DNA from 3 places in the Micromonospora sp. WMMD812 genome. Region 1 is predicted to be linked to each of the others. Evidence: riboswitches for the same ligand, from Rfam matches in the RefSeq annotation. Region 1 holds a riboswitch; each other region holds the start of a gene.
What was found. A riboswitch is a leader RNA that binds a small molecule or an ion and turns the genes downstream of it on or off. The one in region 1 is predicted to bind cyclic di-AMP.
Positions count from the first base shown of each region.

Region 2: another riboswitch for cyclic di-AMP. It lies ahead of O7603_RS08445 (transglycosylase family protein); the one in region 1 lies ahead of O7603_RS18860 (hypothetical protein).
Region 3: another riboswitch for cyclic di-AMP. It lies ahead of O7603_RS11295 (C39 family peptidase); the one in region 1 lies ahead of O7603_RS18860 (hypothetical protein).

Region 1 is NZ_CP114904.1:4,099,054-4,104,776, forward strand. Features, by position in the region: gene O7603_RS18850 (heavy metal translocating P-type ATPase) at 1-767, opposite strand, end outside; gene O7603_RS18855 (YibE/F family protein) at 1,324-2,694, shown strand; cyclic di-AMP (ydaO/yuaA leader) riboswitch at 2,861-2,991, shown strand; gene O7603_RS18860 (hypothetical protein) at 2,996-4,015, shown strand; gene O7603_RS18865 (carbonic anhydrase) at 4,087-4,821, opposite strand; gene O7603_RS18870 (helix-turn-helix domain-containing protein) at 5,018-5,350, shown strand.
Region 2 is NZ_CP114904.1:1,848,626-1,854,348, reverse strand. Features, by position in the region: gene O7603_RS08470 (FUSC family protein) at 1-756, opposite strand, end outside; gene O7603_RS08465 (putative quinol monooxygenase) at 913-1,245, opposite strand; gene O7603_RS08460 (N-acetyltransferase) at 1,363-2,106, opposite strand; gene O7603_RS08455 (hypothetical protein) at 2,166-2,495, opposite strand; gene O7603_RS08450 (DUF998 domain-containing protein) at 2,675-3,343, shown strand; cyclic di-AMP (ydaO/yuaA leader) riboswitch at 3,544-3,727, shown strand; gene O7603_RS08445 (transglycosylase family protein) at 3,730-4,368, shown strand; gene O7603_RS08440 (DUF1062 domain-containing protein) at 4,551-5,078, opposite strand; gene O7603_RS08435 (carboxylesterase family protein) at 5,282-5,723, opposite strand, start outside.
Region 3 is NZ_CP114904.1:2,496,880-2,502,602, forward strand. Features, by position in the region: gene O7603_RS11285 (CDP-glycerol glycerophosphotransferase family protein) at 1-1,309, shown strand, start outside; gene O7603_RS11290 (alpha/beta fold hydrolase) at 1,371-2,117, opposite strand; gene O7603_RS11295 (C39 family peptidase) at 2,264-3,106, opposite strand; cyclic di-AMP (ydaO/yuaA leader) riboswitch at 3,337-3,478, opposite strand; gene O7603_RS11300 (hypothetical protein) at 3,764-4,534, opposite strand; gene O7603_RS11305 (hypothetical protein) at 4,672-5,091, opposite strand; gene O7603_RS11310 (acyltransferase family protein) at 5,183-5,723, opposite strand, start outside.

The DNA.
Region 1 (5,723 bases):
AGGTAGAAGAGCGCGGCGGCGAACCGGTCGGCGAGCAGCTGCGCGCGGCCGCTGGACTGCTGCGCCTCGGCGACCATCCGCTGGATGCCGGCGAGCGTGGTCTGCTCGCCGACCGCCTCGACCCGCACCCGGAGCGCCGAGTCGGTGGCCACGGTGCCGGCCACCACCCGGTCCCCGACCGCCCGCGGCACCGGACGGGATTCGCCGGTGATCATCGACTCGTCCAGTTCGGCGGCACCGTCCACCACCCGGCCGTCCGCCGGCACCCGACCGCCCGGCCGGACCAGCACCACGTCCCCGACCCGCAGGTCGGCGACCGGGGCCGGCTCGACCCGCCCGTCCGCAGCCACCCGCTCGGCCTGGTCGGGCAGGAGCGCGGCGAGCGCGGCGAGCGCCCCCCGGGCCTGCCCGATGGCCCGCATCTCCTGCCAGTGGCCGAGCAGCATGATGGTGACCAGCGCGGCGAGCTCCCACCAGAAGTCGAGGTCGAAGGCGCCCAGGCTGGTGGCGAGCGACGCCACGTACGCGACGGTGATCGCCATGGCGACCAGCAGCATCATGCCCGGCGCCCGGTCCCGCACCTCGCGCACGGCGCCGACCAGGAACGGCCACCCGCCCCACCAGAACACCACCGAACCCAGCACCGGGCCCACCCAGGACCGGCCGGGAAACGCCAGCTCATAGCCGAACCACTCCATCACCAGGTGGCTGGTGACCACGACCGGCGCGGTGAGCACCAGGCAGAGCCAGAACCGCCGCCGGAACATCTCCGGGTCGTGCCCGGCGTGCTTGTCGTGCCCGCCCCGGCCGCCGTGCCCGCCTCGACCGCCGTGCCCACCCTGACCGCCGTGCCCGCCTGCAGCGGCGCCGTGCGCACCCGCGCCGCCGGCGTGGGCGCCCCGGCCGCCGTGCCCGGGATGGCCGGCGGGCGGCGGTGTGCCGTGATCCGGCGAGGACTGCGACGGGTGCGCGGACATGACTCCACCATGCCCGTCCGGTCGGCCCGCGGGGTTCCTTCCCCGCCACCCGCACCGCCGACACCGGCCGCGCGAACCGGCGTCGGGGGGCGAGCCTGGTTAGCATTCCGACGATGGCTCTCCGGATTCCGTACCGCCCGGCCCGCTCCGGCCCCCCGGCCCGCTCCCGCCGCCGGGCGCCGACCGCCGCCCGCGGCCGGTCCGGCCCGAGCGCCCCGCTCACGGTACGCAGCCGTTCTGCCACCCTCGGCCGTGGTGGGGCGTCCGCTCCGGCGATCGTCCGGCGTCGCTGAACCGATCGTCCCGCCGGCACGTACCCCGCCTCGGATTCGTTGGGAGACTCGCATTGGGCGCCGACCACACCCGTCCCGCTCCGTCCACCCCGCCGCGGGTGCGACGGATCCTCGTCGCGACGGTGGTCCCGCTCGTCCTCGCCACCGTGGTCGCCGCCCTGGTGCTCTGGCCGTGGAACGCGCCGGAGCCGGACGCCGGCGCCGACGTGCCGAGGTACCACGGCACGGTCACCCGGGTGGTCACCGAGCCCTGCCCGCCCGCTCCGGAGAGCCCGGAGGGCACGCCGCAGACCGGATCGGGCCCGTGCGGCACGGTCGGCGTACGGGTCGACAGCGGCCCGCGGACGGGTCAGCAGGTGGAGACCCCGATCCCGGACGGGCCCGGGGCGCCGACCGTCGAGGTCGGCGACGAGATCATCCTGGTCGAGCTGACCGACCCGGCCGACCCCACGTCGAGCAGCTGGAACATCGCCGAGCACCAGCGCGGCAAGCCGCTGATCTGGCTGGCCGTGGTCTTCGCCGCCGCCATCGTCGCGTTCGGCCGGTGGCGGGGCCTGGCCGCGCTCGCCGGCCTGGCCGCGAGCTTCGCCATCCTGCTCACCTTCGTGCTGCCCGGGATCAGCGCGGGCCGCTCGCCCCTGCTGGTCGCGGTGGTCGGCGCCGCGCTGATCATGTTCGTGGTGCTCTACCTGACGCACGGGGTGAATGCGCAGACGTCGGTGGCCGTCCTGGGCACCCTGGGCAGCCTGGTGCTCACCGGAGCCCTCGGCACCGTGGCCACCGCCGCCACCCACCTCACCGGCTTCGGCAGCGAGGACGCCACCACGCTGTCGATGTTCCAGGCCGACGTGGACCTGCACGGTCTGCTGCTGGCGGGCATCATCATCGGTTCGCTCGGCGTGCTCGACGACGTCACCGTCACCCAGGCGGCCACGGTCACCGAGCTGGCCCACGCGAACCCGGGGTTGTCCCGGCTCCAGCTCTACCGCGCGGCGACCCGGGTCGGCCGGGCGCACATCGCCTCGACGGTGAACACCATCGTGCTGGCGTACGCCGGCGCCTCCCTGCCGTTGCTGCTCCTGCTGACCGCCGACTCGCGGGGGGTGAGCCAGATCCTCACCAGCGAGTTCCTGGCCCAGGAGATCGTCCGCAGCGCGGTCGCCACGCTCGGTCTGATCGCCGCCGTCCCGCTGACCACCGGGCTGGCCGCGCTGGTGACCACGGCCGGTCGTGGCGACGCGGCCGAGGACGCCGAGGCGGCGGCGCCGCCCACCCCACCGGCCGCCCGGCCGGCACCGGACCGGGCCGAGGCGCTGGAGGCACTCAGCGCCGGCCGGGCCGGCCCGACACGGAATCCGGAACCATCCCCCGCCGCCCACCCGGGGTGGCCCGACCCGGACAGGAGCACGGACAGCGCATGGTGACACTCCGCAGCGTGATCGCGCGGGCAGGGCGGACTGACGACCGCGTCACTGATCACCCAGCGCAATGGCGAAATGACGCTTTTAGTCGGCATCCGGACGTAGATCCCCAGGAGGACTCTCGGGTAACCTCGCTGCCGGTCACCGACGAAGGCGCGCAGCGGCGCCTGCGGTGCCGCCGCCCAATCGCCACCTGGCGAGCCGGGAACCCAGGTACGTGGGGTGAATCCGCGACAGCGGTAGGGGCCACTTCCGCCCCGAACCCGTCAGCTAACCCGGTCGGCGGTCGACGGAAGGGAACACTGTGACGGCACCCCTACGCCGCTGGTTGACACCTGTGGTGGCCGTGTTCGCCGCGCTCACCGTGCTCGCCGGGCCCCTACCGGCGTCCGCGGCGCCGAACCCGACGACGCCCTCCGGGCACGAGGAGGACGCCGAGCCCAAGCTGCTCACCGATGTGATCGAGCTGACCAACCGCAACTACACGGCGGCGAAGGCCAAGCTCGAGAAGTCCAAGAAGCGCCAGCTGGAGCTGGCCCTCGAGGTGGAGCGGGCCCAGGCCGAGTTGGACGCGCTGGCTCCGCAGGTCTCCGAGATCGCGGCCCAGTCGTACCGGACCGGGCGGATCGGCGCGATGGCGATGCTGCTGGAGAGCAGGTCGCCCGACTCGTTCGTCGAGCGGGCGAACGGCCTCGACGAGCTGAACCTGGTCAACTCGCAGAAGCTGGCCGAGGTCAACGCGGTCAAGAACCGCGCCGAGCTGGCCAAGCTGGCGATCGACACCGAGGTCCGCGAGCAGCAGAAGCAGGCCGCCATCATGGCCAAGCAGAAGCGCGACGCGGACAAGGCGCTGGCCCTGGTCGGCGGCAAGGGCTTCACCGGCGGCCTGGTGTCCGCCACGTCCCCGGTCGCCCGGGTCGGCCCCGGCCGGAGCGCCGACGGCGACTGGAAGCCGGAATCCTGCAGCGAGGACGACCCGACCACGTCGGGGTGCGTCACGCCGCGCACGCTGCACGCGTACAAGGAGGTCAAGCGGGCCGGCTTCAACCGGTTCGTCGGCTGCTACCGCTCCGGTGGCCCCTGGGAGCACCCGAAGGGCCGGGCCTGCGACTGGTCGCTGCAGAAGAGCGGCTTCGCACCGTGGCACAACAACGACACCCGGATGTACGGCAACAACCTCGCCGCGTTCCTGATCCGCAACGCCGACCGGCTCGGCATCTACTACGTGATCTGGAACCGGCAGATCTGGTTCCCGGCAACCGGCTGGAAGTCCTACAGCGGGCCCTCCAACCACACGGACCACGTACACATGTCGCTGCTGTAGCGACCCGCCGGACCCGGAAGAGGGCCGCTCCGCGTAGGCGGGGCGGCCCTCTTCGCGTACGTCCGGAGCGCTCAGACCGCCGGGGCCGCCGTCGGGCCGGGCTGCGGCGGCAGGCCGGACATCATGCCCGGCGGCACCGCGGCGACCTCGTGCACCTCGCCCGCGGCGAGCCGGTACGACATGCCGACCACCGCACAGCGCCCGGCGGCCACCTCGGCGGCCAGCAGCGCGGAGTTGTCGAGCAGGGCCTCGACGGTCTGGGCGATGTGGAGGTCGACGATCCCGTTGATGTCGTCCACCCCCTGGGCGGCGGCCCGGCGGAGGCTGGGCACAACGGCGTCCACCACCGCGCCGAGGTGACCCGGCGGCGGAGCGCCGGTGGCGACCGCGTCCCGGGCCGCCTGCACCGCTCCGCACGAGTCGTGACCGAGCACCACCACCAGCGGAGCGCGCAGCACGGTGACCGCGTACTCGACGCTGCCCAGCACCTCGGGGCCGGTGGTGTGCCCGGCGGTGCGGACCACGAAGAGGTCCCCGAGGCCACGGTCGAAGATGATCTCGGCGGCGAGCCGCGAGTCGGCGCAGCCGACGATCACGGCGAACGGGTGCTGCCCGTCGGCGACGGCAGCCCGGCGGCCGGCGTCCTGGTTCGGGTGGCGGGGGGCGCCGGTCACGAAGCGCTGGTTGCCCGCGCGCAGCTCGGCGAGCGCCTGCTCCGGACCGGGGACCAGCCCCGCCTCCCCCTCCGACTGACCAGGGGTGCGCTGCGCGCCCGGGTGTGCTCCGGACGATCCGGGTCCACTCATCCCCGCACCTCGACTCCCCACGTGATCGGCCTGGTCAACCCGGCCGCAGGCTGCGATCCACGGTCACACCCGGCGCAAGATACGTCAAGGGATACGTGATTTGCATTTCAGGTGTTGGCGGGATGGCGGAACCGGACCGGCCGCCCCGGCCCGCCGCGGGATCGACGAACGGCGGAAACCGCCGCGGGGTCATACCATGTCCGCCATGGCGACAACCGCGAGCGGGTACGGGAGCACCCGGAACTGGACGTTCCTCACCAATCATGGCCACGTGCTGCTCGCCATCGCCCGAAACCCCACCGCCCGGCTCCGCGACGTCGCCGACGAGGTGGGCGTGACCGAGCGCGCCGCCCAGGCGATCGTCGCCGACCTGGAGGCCGGCGGCTACCTGGTCCGCACCCGGGTGGGTCGCCGCAACGAGTACACCCTCAACCCGGCCGGCCGGTTCCGCCACCCGGCGGAGGCGGACCGGGAGGTCGGCGCCCTGCTCGCCCTCTTCGCCGAGAACGCGACACCCGACCGGCGCTGATCCCGGCCACGACGCACGCCGAGCCACCCTCGTCGCCGCTCGACGGATGCTTCGTCTTCGCATGCCGGGCTCTCCCTCGCCGCACGTCGGGCTCCCCTCGCCGCGCGACGGAGGCATCCGTCGTGGCACGCCAGGCTTCCGTCGCCGCTCACGGATGCCTCGGTGCACCGCACGACGCATGCGCCGCCGCACGCCGGACTCCCGGCGCCGCACGACGAGGGCTCCCGTCGCCCTATGACGGGCGCGACGGCGGTAGTCTCAGCGCGTGCGCGAGAGCAGGCGACCGGACGGTGGAAGGGTGGTCCGCCGTGCCGGGCGGGGCGCGCGGGCGGTCCTCTGTGGAGCGTTCACCGTCCTTCTCGGAACCGCCGTC
Region 2 (5,723 bases), 2.3 Mb from region 1:
CTCCGCGAGCACCTCGGTCAGGGCGGCACCGCAGACCCGTAGCGTGCGGTCGCGGGCGCCCGCTCCCGTCGGTCTCTGGACCGGGGGTAGCTGGGCGAGCCGCAGTCGGTCCACCGCCTCCGCGGCCCGGCCGCGCATTACGTCGCGGTCCCGGCGGTCACCCGTCGGATCGGTCAACGCCGCCGCGGTCGCCTCCAGGTACGCCGAGAGCCGACCGGCCGCGTCGGCCAGGCGTTGCTGGTAGCTGACCGGCGCCGGGTCGGGCCAGAGCAGCATCTCCGCGGCGGCGATCAGGCCGATGCCGAGCGACACGCCGCCGAGCCGCTCGGGCAGGGTGCTCGGCTGGGACGGAGGGAACGACGCCAGGATGTAGAAGAGCTGCAGCGCGCTGACGAGCCCGACCAGGCGGGGACCACCGACACCGGCGAACGCCACGGCGAACCCGATGACCAGCATCCCGCCGGCCGCGGCCCAGGTGTTCGCGGCGAGCACGGTGCCGGCGGCGACCAGGGCCCAGGCCACCGGCAGCGCGGCGAGCAGCGTCCGGGCCCGTTCCCGCGCTGAGCCCGGCAACTGGGCGAACGCCCCGGCGGCGACCGTGCCGAACAGCCCGTAGGTGGCCAGGTTGACGCTGCCGAGGGCGTACCGGCAGGTGTAGAAGACGGTGGACGCGACGATGGTCAGGCGGGCGGCGCGCCGCAGCGCGACGTACCCCGGGTCGCGGCGGCGTAGCCAAGCCAGGCTGGTTCCGAGCACGCCTGGATCCCCCGCGTTCTCGCGCGCACCTCATCCCCGACCCCCCATTGTTCCCCGGAAGACGCGGTCACGGGCGGGCTTCGGTGGCAATCCGGGGCGGCTCCCGGCGCGGCCCGGACCCCCTGGCCGAGGGACGCGTGCCGACGCCCAGGACGCTCAACCGCGGTCGGGGACGGCCATCTCGCCGAGTTCGGACCAGTCGTCCTGCGGGATCGTCATGTTGACGATCCGGGGAGTCTCGGCGAGGTGCGGCGGCAGGGTCCGCTGGGCGGTCCGGAAATGCTCGGACTGCACGTGCGCCGCGCCGGCGTCCCCGTCCCGGAATGCCTCGACCAACACGTACTCGGTCGGGTCGTCGACGCTGCGGGACCAGTCGAACCACAGGCAGCCCGACTCGGCGCGGGTGGCCCGGGTGAAGTCGCCGGCGATCTCGGGCCAGCGGTCGGCGTAGTCGGGCAGCACCCGGAACTTGGCGGTAATGAAGATCATCTGGCGCCTCCCGATGACTGGCCGCCGATCGGCGTCCCTGCCGTCACAGCGGTCGGACCGTGACGGCTGTCGGACCGTGAGGAACAACGTACCGAACCCGGTGGCGATCGGGCGCGGTCAGAGTCGGTGCCGCACCCAGACGTTCGGCTCGACGTAGACGGCATAGTCGTGCGCCACGTCGCACTGTACCGGCACCAAGGCGCCCGGCACGCGCACCGGCCCGCTGGTGTCGAACGGCAGGCCCGTCCAGCGGCGCCAGTCGGCGAGCGTTCCGGTGATCGTCATTGAGCGGGGAGCGACGCGTTCGATGGTGCCGCCGGCGCGGACGTGGACCCGCAACCACGGGTCGACCGGCAGGCCGTCGGGGCGGAGCTGGGCGGCGTACTCGGTCATCGGCAGGTCCGGTCGGGTGTGCTTGCCGCTCGGACGGACCGGTGCGACCAGCGTGTCGTAGCCGCGCTTCGCCACGCCCTGGCGCATCGCGTCGAGCATCAGCGCGGACAGCCCGCCGCCGCGCCGGTCGGGGCGGATGCAGATCTCCAGCGCCGACACGATGTTGGTGTCGGCGCCGCTGAGCCGGTTGATGGCGGCCCGCTGGATCACCCGGTCCCAGCCGCCGTCGGGCAGTTCGTCCTCCGTCCAGCGGAACGGCACGGCGTACGCCCGCGCCACGGCGCGGCCCGGCTCGTCGGTGTCGATGGCGGCGAACACGAACTCCGGGTACAGGTCGTGGGCCACGGTGTAGTACACGGCGCCCATCGGATCCCAGAGCATGAACGGCGGCCACGCGCCCTCGAAGTCCTCGTCGAGCAGCGGGGCGACGTCCGGGCGGTCCGCCAGGCACACGATGTCGAGGGTCACGGCCGGAACCGTAGAGGGTCGACCCCCGGTGTGCACGGCATATTCGTGGCCGCAGCGCGTCAGGCGGCCGAGGCGGTCGCCTCCGACGCACGCGCCGCCGCGCCCGCTCGACGGGCCGCCGGCCGCACCGGAACGCCCGACCAGCCGGGGTAAGCCACCGTCTCGCCGGTCGCCTCCGCCGACTCCTCGGCCTGCGCGATCTGCAGCGCCCGCTGGGCGTTGTTCCACGGCGTGCACGGCCACGCCTCGCCGTCGCAGAGCAGGTTGCGACAGCCGCCCTCGCCGTCGGGCTCGTGCGCGTCGGCCACCCCGAGGGCGAGCCGCCACAGCAGTGGGTCGGTCACCCCGTCGGGACGGTCGGCGCTGTCGTTGTGGCTTGTCTCGGACATGGCGGTCCCCCTCAGATATCTGTGCCGCCCTACCTTCACCGCTGACTCCCCCCGGCAAACCTGGACAGCGCGGCGGCCTGACCTGCCCGGTTCCCGTCCACGAAATTCTCTCCGACGCTGTCGATCCGCCCGCACTCCGTTCGTCGGCATGTCACAGCCGTCACGAAAGGACGCCGCCCATGAGATCAACCGTCGCCATCCGTCATGGAAACACCCCGGTCCGTCACCGCCGAACCCGGCTCCTGCTGACCTGCGGCACCCTCGCCGGTCTGGTCTTCCCCGTCCTGTCGTTCGCGCAGGCCCTCACCCGGCCCGGCTTCGACCTCCGTCGGCACGCGATCAGCGCCCTCACCCTGGGTGACCTCGGCTGGCTGCAGACAGGGGCCTTCGTCGTCACCGGTCTGCTTTCCGGCGCGTTCGCGGTGGGTCTGTGGCAGGCGCTGCGGCCCGGCCGGGCGGGCACGGCCGGGCCGGTGCTGGTCGCGGTGTACGCCGTGGCGATGGTCGGCGGTGGCATCTTCCGACCCGACCCCGCGTTCGGTTGGCCGCCCGGCGCCCCCGACGGGCTGCCCGACCAGATCAGCACGGGCAGCGTCCTGCACACGGTCTGCGGCGCCGCCGCGTTCCTCTCGCTGATCGCGGCCGGCCTGCTGTTCGCCCGCCGTTTCGTCGGCCAGCAAAGACCTGGGTGGGCGGCCTACAGCGCCGCCAGCGGCGTCGCCGCGTTCGTGCTCACCGTCCCGCCGTGGGGCGAGCAGAGCGCGAGCCTCCGTTTCGCCGCCGGAGCGGTGATCATCTCCGGCTGGCTCGTCGTCCTCGCGCAGCTGGTCCGTGCGGAGGACGAGTGACACCGGCCAAGGTCGCCGGATCCGACGGCGCCATGGCCGCGCGCCGCCATGGCACCACCGGCGGGTCACTTGCACGGCCGGGCGGGGTTCGCAACCCGAGGCGGCACCGTCCCGCGTGGACCGGTAAAGAGATTCACACGAAGTGGGCGATCGCCGCCAACGGTGCCTAACGACGGTCGAGTTCGCGAACGCGGACACCGAGACCGGTAACGCCTAATCCTGCCGCCGGTCGTCGGCACTCGTCACCCGGGCAGGAGCGGGGGACCCAGGTTCCTCGGTGCCCAGCGGACCGCTCGCGGCACCTCGGGGTGAAGCCGCCCACCGGCGGCCGGGCTCCTCGGCCCGAACCCGACAGCTCACCTCGTCGGCGTGGAGGACACATCACCATGTCAGCTACGTACAACGCCCGCCACCGGGCCGTGAACACCCGCCGCGTCGTCGTCGGCACCCTCGCGGCCGGGGCCGTCACCGGCGCCGTCGTTCTCTTCGGTACGGCGGCACCCGCCCAGGCCGCGGTCAACTGGGACGCCATCGCCCAGTGCGAGTCCGGCGGCAACTGGCACATCAACACCGGCAACGGCTACTACGGCGGCCTCCAGTTCTCGCAGAGCACCTGGAAGGGCTACGGCGGCACCAGGTACGCCGCCCGCGCCGACCTCGCCAGCCGCGGCGAGCAGATCGCCGTCGCCGAGAAGGTGCTCGACGGTCAGGGCATCGGTGCCTGGCCGACCTGCGGGAAGAAGGGCGGCTCGACGTCGAAGTCCACCGGCAAGTCCACCACGACGTCGGAGCGGTCGTCCGGCGGCGCGAAGTCGGGCGGGGAGAATTCCGGCACCCGCGGCGACCGGCGCAGCGCGCCGACGACCAGCGGTGACGCGTACGTCGTGCGGCCCGGCGACACGCTGTCGCAGATCGCGGACGCCCACGACGTGTCCGGTGGCTGGGAGTCGCTCTACCAGCGCAACAAGCAGGTCGTCGGGGACGACCCCGGCCTGATCTTGCCGGGCCAGCGGCTCAGCCTCTGACAACCTCGCGCGACGCAGGCTCCGGTCCGCGGGCTCGTCATCCTGGTTCGGGATCCGGGTTCGCGGACCGGTGACGGTGGCTCTGGCCCGGTGGATCCGTCCACCGGGCCAGAGCCTTGTCCGGGCGTCCGGGGCCGGTCCGGCGGATCGTGCCGGACCGGCCCCTGGTCCCGAGAAGGGACTCAGCGCTTGAGCGTGAAGGTGAAGTCGCCGGAGAGCTTGCCGCTCAGCCGGACAGCCGAAACGACCTTCCCCTCCGTGACCAGTCGCTCGACCTCGGCCCGGGAAAGACCGCAACCTTCAGCGATCAGTCGCAGCGGCCGGACCGGGATCCGCGCCGCGAAGCGGACCGAGACGTCGACCACCTCGCGGTCCAGGTGATCCGATCCGCCGGTGTCGAGGCGCCAGGCGTTGTCCCAGTCCAGGGCGATGCGATTACGACGCCGCACGACCGGATCCTGGAGCAGCTCAGCTGTCAGGCCAGGGTCGTTGTCATGCAGCCGGTCCAGCAGCTCAGGTCGTACGGAGCGCACAGTCATCCGCTCCAGGACCGTGAGCTTCGCCGTTTCCCCGCAACCGGTACAGAGCACGAGGAGCCAGGCGTCGATCAGCTTGTGGTTAGCGTTGACGCGAAATTTGCCGCTTGCCTGGAAGCGCCCGGACGCGCACGTGTGGCAACGGCGGAGAACGAGCGGCAGGCAGGTGGGCACGACAACCCAGTTATTGAGCACAGAAGTACACCGGTTCCAGTGAGAAGTCCGCAGCAAAAAGGAGCGCGGCGCAGATGCGCGACGCGCGACAGATCAGCGCTCGGGAGGTCTCACAGGGTGTACAACGGCACGTCCTTGCCTAGACGACCTGGTTCGGCAGCACGGTAATGGCGCACAGCGGCGCTGTTCCACCGGTTTTTGGACTAGGCGAAGTGGTGGATGTGGCCGCCCCGGCCCGCGTACGCCGGCCAGCCGTGTTCGGCCAACGCGTCCGCGCCGCGGGCCACGAACGACAGCCACGCCGCGCGCAGCGGGGCGCTCCGGTCGGTCACCTCGGCCCAGCTCTGACCGGCGAGCATCGGCGCCTGCCCCCACGCGGCCTCGTCGCCGAACAGCAGCGGCAGGTCGCTGCAGTGGCACGCCCGGTACGGCGACGTCGAGCCCGCGCCGTCGATGCGGTACGCGAAGACCCGCGCGCCGGCCGCCGCCAGCTGACGTGCGAACCGCATCGTGGGCCGGGCGAAGACGCGTCGGGTCGCCAACCCGATCAGCCCGTCCTCGGCGGCACGTCCGACCAGCGGCACGCGCCGGGACAGCGGACCGCCGGCGAGGAAGTACGCGATCTCCCGGTGCGTGGTGCCCAGC
Region 3 (5,723 bases), 1.6 Mb from region 1:
CGCCGCCGTCGCGCTGGCCGCCGCGGCGACCCTGCCGGCCGTCGTCGCCCTGGTGGCGGCCCTGCTGGTCGGTGCCGGGGCCGGGGCGGTCGCGCTCGACCTGGCCCGGCGCCGGCTCCGGCCACCCGCCGGCGGCGGCGCGGTGGGTCGGGCGCTGCGCCGGCACGAGCCCGAGTTCCTGCTCTACTTCTCCGCCCCGCCCGGGTCGGAGTACCAGGTCACCATGTGGCTGCCGTACCTGGAACGGATCGGCCGGCCGTTCGTGGTGCTGCTCCGCGAGCCCGAGTTCCTGGCCCCGGTCGCCGCGGCGACCACCGCGCCGGTGGTCTACTGCCCGACCCTGCGCGCGATGGACGAGGCGCTGGCGCCGAGCCTGAAGGTGGCCTTCTACGTCAACCACGGCGCCAAGAACAGCCACTGCATCCGGTTCACCCAGCTCACCCACATCCAGCTGCACCACGGCGACAGCGACAAGGCGCCGAGCGCCAACCCGGTCTCCGCGATCTTCGACCGGATCTTCGTGGCCGGGCCGGCGGCGATCGAGCGCTACGCCCGGGCCGGGGTGGACATCCCGGCGGAGAAGTTCGTGGTGGTGGGCCGCCCGCAGGTCGAGTCCATCGGGGTACGCCCGGAGCCGCTGCCCGCCGGAGCGCCCCGGACGGTGCTCTACACCCCGACCTGGACCGGGCACCACGCCGACGCGGACTACTGCTCGCTGCCGGTGGCCGAACCGCTGCTGCGGCGACTGCTCGACCGGGGGGCGACGGTGATCCTGCGCGCCCACCCGTACACCGCCCAGAACCCGGCCTCGGCCCGACAGCTGGGCCGGCTGACCGAGCTGCTGGCGGCGGACCGCGCGCGGACCGGCCGGCCGCACGTCTGGGGCGCGGCCGCCAGCCGGGATCTCAGCCTGGTGGAGTGCGTGAACCGCTCGGACGCGTTGATCTCCGACGTCTCCGGGGTGATCTCGGACTACCTGTACTCCGGCAAGCCCTTCGCGGTGACCGACATGGGTGCCGAGGGCGACCGGTTCCCCGAGCGGTTCCCGCTGGCCGGGGCGGGCTACGTGCTGCGCCGGGACATGACCAATCTGGATGAGGTGCTGGACCGGCTGCTCGGCGCCGACCCGCTGGCGCCGGAGCGTTGGGCCACCCGGCGGCGCTACCTCGGCGACTTCCCGGCCGCGTCGTACGCCGACGCGTTCCTGGACGCCGCACGGCGGGAGCTGGAGCCGGGCTGGAGCCCGCCGGCCCCGCGGATCGCCCCGCCCGTGGAGCCGGACGCGGCGCCCCTGTCCCCCACCGCCTGAGCCGTCGCCTCCCCGAGCTGGCGGCCGCCGCAGAGCGGTGGCCGCCGGCTCGGGGCGCGGCTCAGCGGTACGGGTCGGCCAGCGCGAGCACCGCGGCCGGGTCCTCGACGTGGGCGTTGTGCCCGAGCCCGGGCAGGGTGGCCACCGGCACGCCCAACTCCTTGAGCTGTGCGTCGGTGACCATCGGGTCGTGTTCGCCCCGGGCGAGCAGGACCGGCACGTCCGTGGCGGCCAGCAGGGCCGGCAGGTTCGGCTCGCCCACCGCGAACGCCCCCGGGTCCATCGCCAGCCGCCACCGCCCGTCGACCTGGCGCAGCCCGCCCTCGACCACCGGGTGGTCCGGGGCGAGCAGCCCGGCCAGGCCGGAGACGCGCAGGTAGCGGCGGGCCGCCTCGTCCCGGCTGGCGAACCAGGTGACCGGGCGGTCGGCGAGGTCGCGGGCCTTGGCCAGCTCGGCCTCCGACCAGACGGCCTTGATGCCGAGGCCGATCACCGCGTCCACGGGCAGCCCGCCGGCGCGGGCGGCCAGGGCCAGACCGACCACCCCACCGAGCGAGTGCCCCAACACGACCAGGCGGTCCGTCGGCGCGAGCGCGGTGGCGACCCGGTCGGCCAGTGCGGCGAAGGAGTACCCCGGCAGCGGCGGCGCCCAGCCGTGGCCGGCGAGGTCCGGCGCCAGCCACCGGCCCGGCCACCAACGTTCGAGCAGCGGCGCCCAGGGCAGCCACACCTCACCCGTGGCGCCCATGCCGTGCAGGAGCACCAGGACGGGCGGGCGGTCGGCGCGGGCGCGGGTGTCATCGACCATGAACCGCAGTCTGCCACCGGGCCGGCGCGTCGGGCGAGAGGCGGCCGGCAGATGGCGGGTAGCGCATCCGACATCGGGCGGCGCGGAAACGACATCGGGCGCCGGCCCCCGTGCGGGGTGCCGGCGCCCGACGGAGGCGCGGACGGTCAGGCGGAGTAGCCGCGGCTGGTCATCCAGTTCGCCAGGTCGATGGTGGTGATCCAGTACGACGGGAGCGCCGGGTTCGCCGAGTCGGCGATCTTGACGGTCCGGCCGTTGTCCCGGTAGCCGACCACGGCGATGTAGTGCCCGCCCGAGAAGGAGTGCCAGCCACCGTTGGTGTCGGTGGCGTCGCCGACGATGTTCGCGACCACGCCGCGCCCGTCGGTGATCGCGTTGACCACGTCGGCCTGGAGCTGGTCCATCTGGGCCGGGCTCGGCGCGTTCGGGAACATCCGGGTCCGGTACGGGTTGCCCTTGACGACGGCGTTCAACACGCGGGTGGTGTCCTCGGCGGAGTTGGTGCCCATCTCGGTGGTGCCGAGCTGGGCGGCCAGGTCGTCCTGGCTCCGGTCGACGCCGGCGGCGCTGAGCGCGTTACGGGTGGCGGCCGGGCCGCAGTAGAAGTAGGTCGTCTGCGCCTGGTAGTCGTAGTCCAGGATCTTGCTGGCCGGCGGCTTCGGCGGCTCCGGCTTGCGGGTCAGGTCCGGGTCGGCGGCCTTCTTCGCGGCGGGCGACGCGCTCGACGACGGGGCGCTGGTCGACGGGGAGCCGCTGGCCGAGGGGGTGGTGCGCTCCTGGCCGCGGGAGGCGACGGTGTCGCTGCGCAGCTCGGCGACGGCGGCCGAGGCCTGCTGGGTGGCGGGCGCGTCGTCGGCGGTGCTGAGCAGCGCGCCGGTGCTGGACGCGATCACCAGCGCCGCGGCGGACGCCGCGACGACCTGGAACGGACGCTGGGTGGCGAGACGGCGAAGCTGGCGCTTCAGGGTGTGCTTCACAAGATCCTCCACGGGCTCAGGGGGAGAGCGGTGCACCGCGCCGGAGCCGGGACATGGGCAGGCGCGACCGCGCGGACGTCGTCCGCGGGTGGTGGACCGCTCAGGGGAAGCGCCCGGTGGCCCGGGCGGAAAGGGCGGCTGCCGGGATCAGCTCGCCGTCACGGGACGGGCGAGCGTCGGCACCGCGATGCCGTGGAGGGGCGGGGACCAGCGGGGGATGAAAGGGTGCTGCACGAGGATGGAACTCCTTCCGACACCGCCTACCGGGTTAGCTGACGGATTCGGGCGGGAAGATCGCCCTACCGCGGGCTGTGGCTCGCGGATTCACCCCGGACGTACTTATGGGTCCCCGGCTCGTGGATCACGATTAGGCGGGTCGGCGCGGCGTCGCCTCTTGCGATCGATTACCGCACCGGACGGGCCGACACTACTGGTCGGTACTCACCCTGCCAACCCCATCTCACCTGCGTAAACGTCGATCATGGAAATCTTTTCCGTGCGTACGGACACTGTCGTGCCTCAATGGGACAGGCAGTTCTCGTGGCACCCGAGGGCGACAACCGGACGGGTCGTCGGCAACCTCGCCGGAATCGGCCCGGAATTGGTGCGCCCTGTACCGGCTGACCGTTTCCACCGATCTGTGACCGGGCTCACGGAACATCCCCGCCGTCAACCCACCCGGGCCGGACGCCAACGCCGCGCGGCGGCCGGGCGCGGTGCCGCGGGCTCCCGGCGGGCCGCCGGGACCCGGAGCGGCCGAAGGCGGGCCGTCGCCGCGTACGCCTCGGCGGCGAGGCTACGTGCCGCCTCGGCGGCCAACTCCGCGGCCCGCCACGCCGCGCGCTCCCGCTCCGCCGCGGCCCGGTAGTCGGCCCGCCTGCCGTCCCGGAGCATCCGTGCCAGCAGCACCTCCTGCTCGACCGGGTGCCGGCGGGCGTCCCAGCCGTTGCGGTGGCCGAACACGTCACCGAGCTGCCGCAGGGTCAGATCCCCGCGCCAGTGCGCGGCCGTGGCAGCCCGGTGCAGGTACCGCTCCCTCGCCGCGTACTCGGCCGGTGTGCGGGGGGTCCGAGGCGTCGGCAGGGCAGCCGCGCCGGCGAACCGCCGGGCAGCGCTCTCCGCCGCGTCGTACGCCGCCCAGGCCCGCTCGGCGTCGGTCTGGGCGGCCAGCCAGTCGGCCCGGCGGCGACGGGCGGTCTGCGCGGCCCCGGCCGCCGCGACGGCCACCTCCTCGGCGTACCGGGACAGGTCGGCGGCCTCGGTCTCGGCCAGCTCCCGGTCGCTCGGCCCCCCGGCGGACGGGCCGTCGTCCGGGCGGTCGCGGTGCGGGCGCGCCGCCAGCACGGTGAGCACGGTCAGCGCGAGCACCAGCAGGGCCGACCAGATGGCGGCGGCCTGCGGCACCTCGATCAGAAACTGGTAGAGAACGGTCTTCTCCATGGCGGCACCTCACGGGCTGCGGATGCGGGGGAACCGCACGACCACCGGCGCTCGGGCGGGTGCGGAGCACGAGGGAGGCCGGGGGTGCGGTGGGCAGGGTTCGACAGGTACGGCGGGAGAACGTTCCCGCGGACGGGTCAGGCGGCCGGCGGCGCGCGCGGCGCCCGGACGGCCGGGGCGGGCGCGTGCGGCGCCCGCTGCTGGGCCGCGACGGCGGACGCCGGTGCCGGTGCGGCGGCCACCGCGGGGAGCCCGCCGGGGAGGGCGTCGACCTGGGCGTGGACCACGCCGGGCCGGGCGTCGGCCGGCGCGTGCGGCGGGACCGCCGTGCCCGGACCGGCGGTGCGGGCCAGCTCGACACTGGCGCACGGCAGCGGACCGCCGGGTGTGGACGGTCGCCCGCCGACAGTCACCGGCGGCGCCTCGGGTGCCGCCGATGCCGCCGGTGCCGTCGCCGCCCCGAGGGTCAGCGCGCCGGCGACGGCGAGGCTGGTCAGCAGCCGCGTCGCCCACCGCGCCACCCACCACAGGGGACAGGTGAGCGCGACGGGAAGCACGTGACCACGCTACCGTCGGTGCCGCCTCGTCGCATCGGTGCCGGGCGTGTCGGATTCGCCGCGCCGAGGGCTCCGACCAGCGTGGACGGCGTCAGCGCGTGTCGGCGTACGCCGCCCGTTCGTCGGCTGTGACGACTCCCCCGCGAGGGGCCGGCACGGCGGGCGGGCCGGCCTGGTCGGTGGGCGTCCGGCCCGACACCCCCGACTCGGCCGGATCGGCGGGCGCGGCCGGCGTCCGGGCCGGCGTGGCCGACTCGCCGGAGCCGGCGGGCGGCCCGGCCGTGCCGAGCGGGACCGTGCCCGGCCCGCCGGTCGGGCGGGACCGGCGTGGCGCGAGCCGGCGCATCATCGGCGTCTCGACGTAGCGGTGCAACACTCCGGCGAGCAGCAGGTTCAGCAGCAGGAACCCGAGGACGACGGCGGGACCCCACCACCCGGGCAGGCCGCCGCCCCAGTCACCGGTCAGCCGCAGCACGGTCATCATGACGAAGACGTGCACCAGGTAGAAGGCGAACGACACCTCGCCGAGCCAGACCATCGTCCGGGACCGCCACGGCGAGCGCAGGCCACGTACGTCGGCGTCGGCCGCCGCGGCGATGACCAGGACGTACGCGACGGACAGCAGCGCGGCC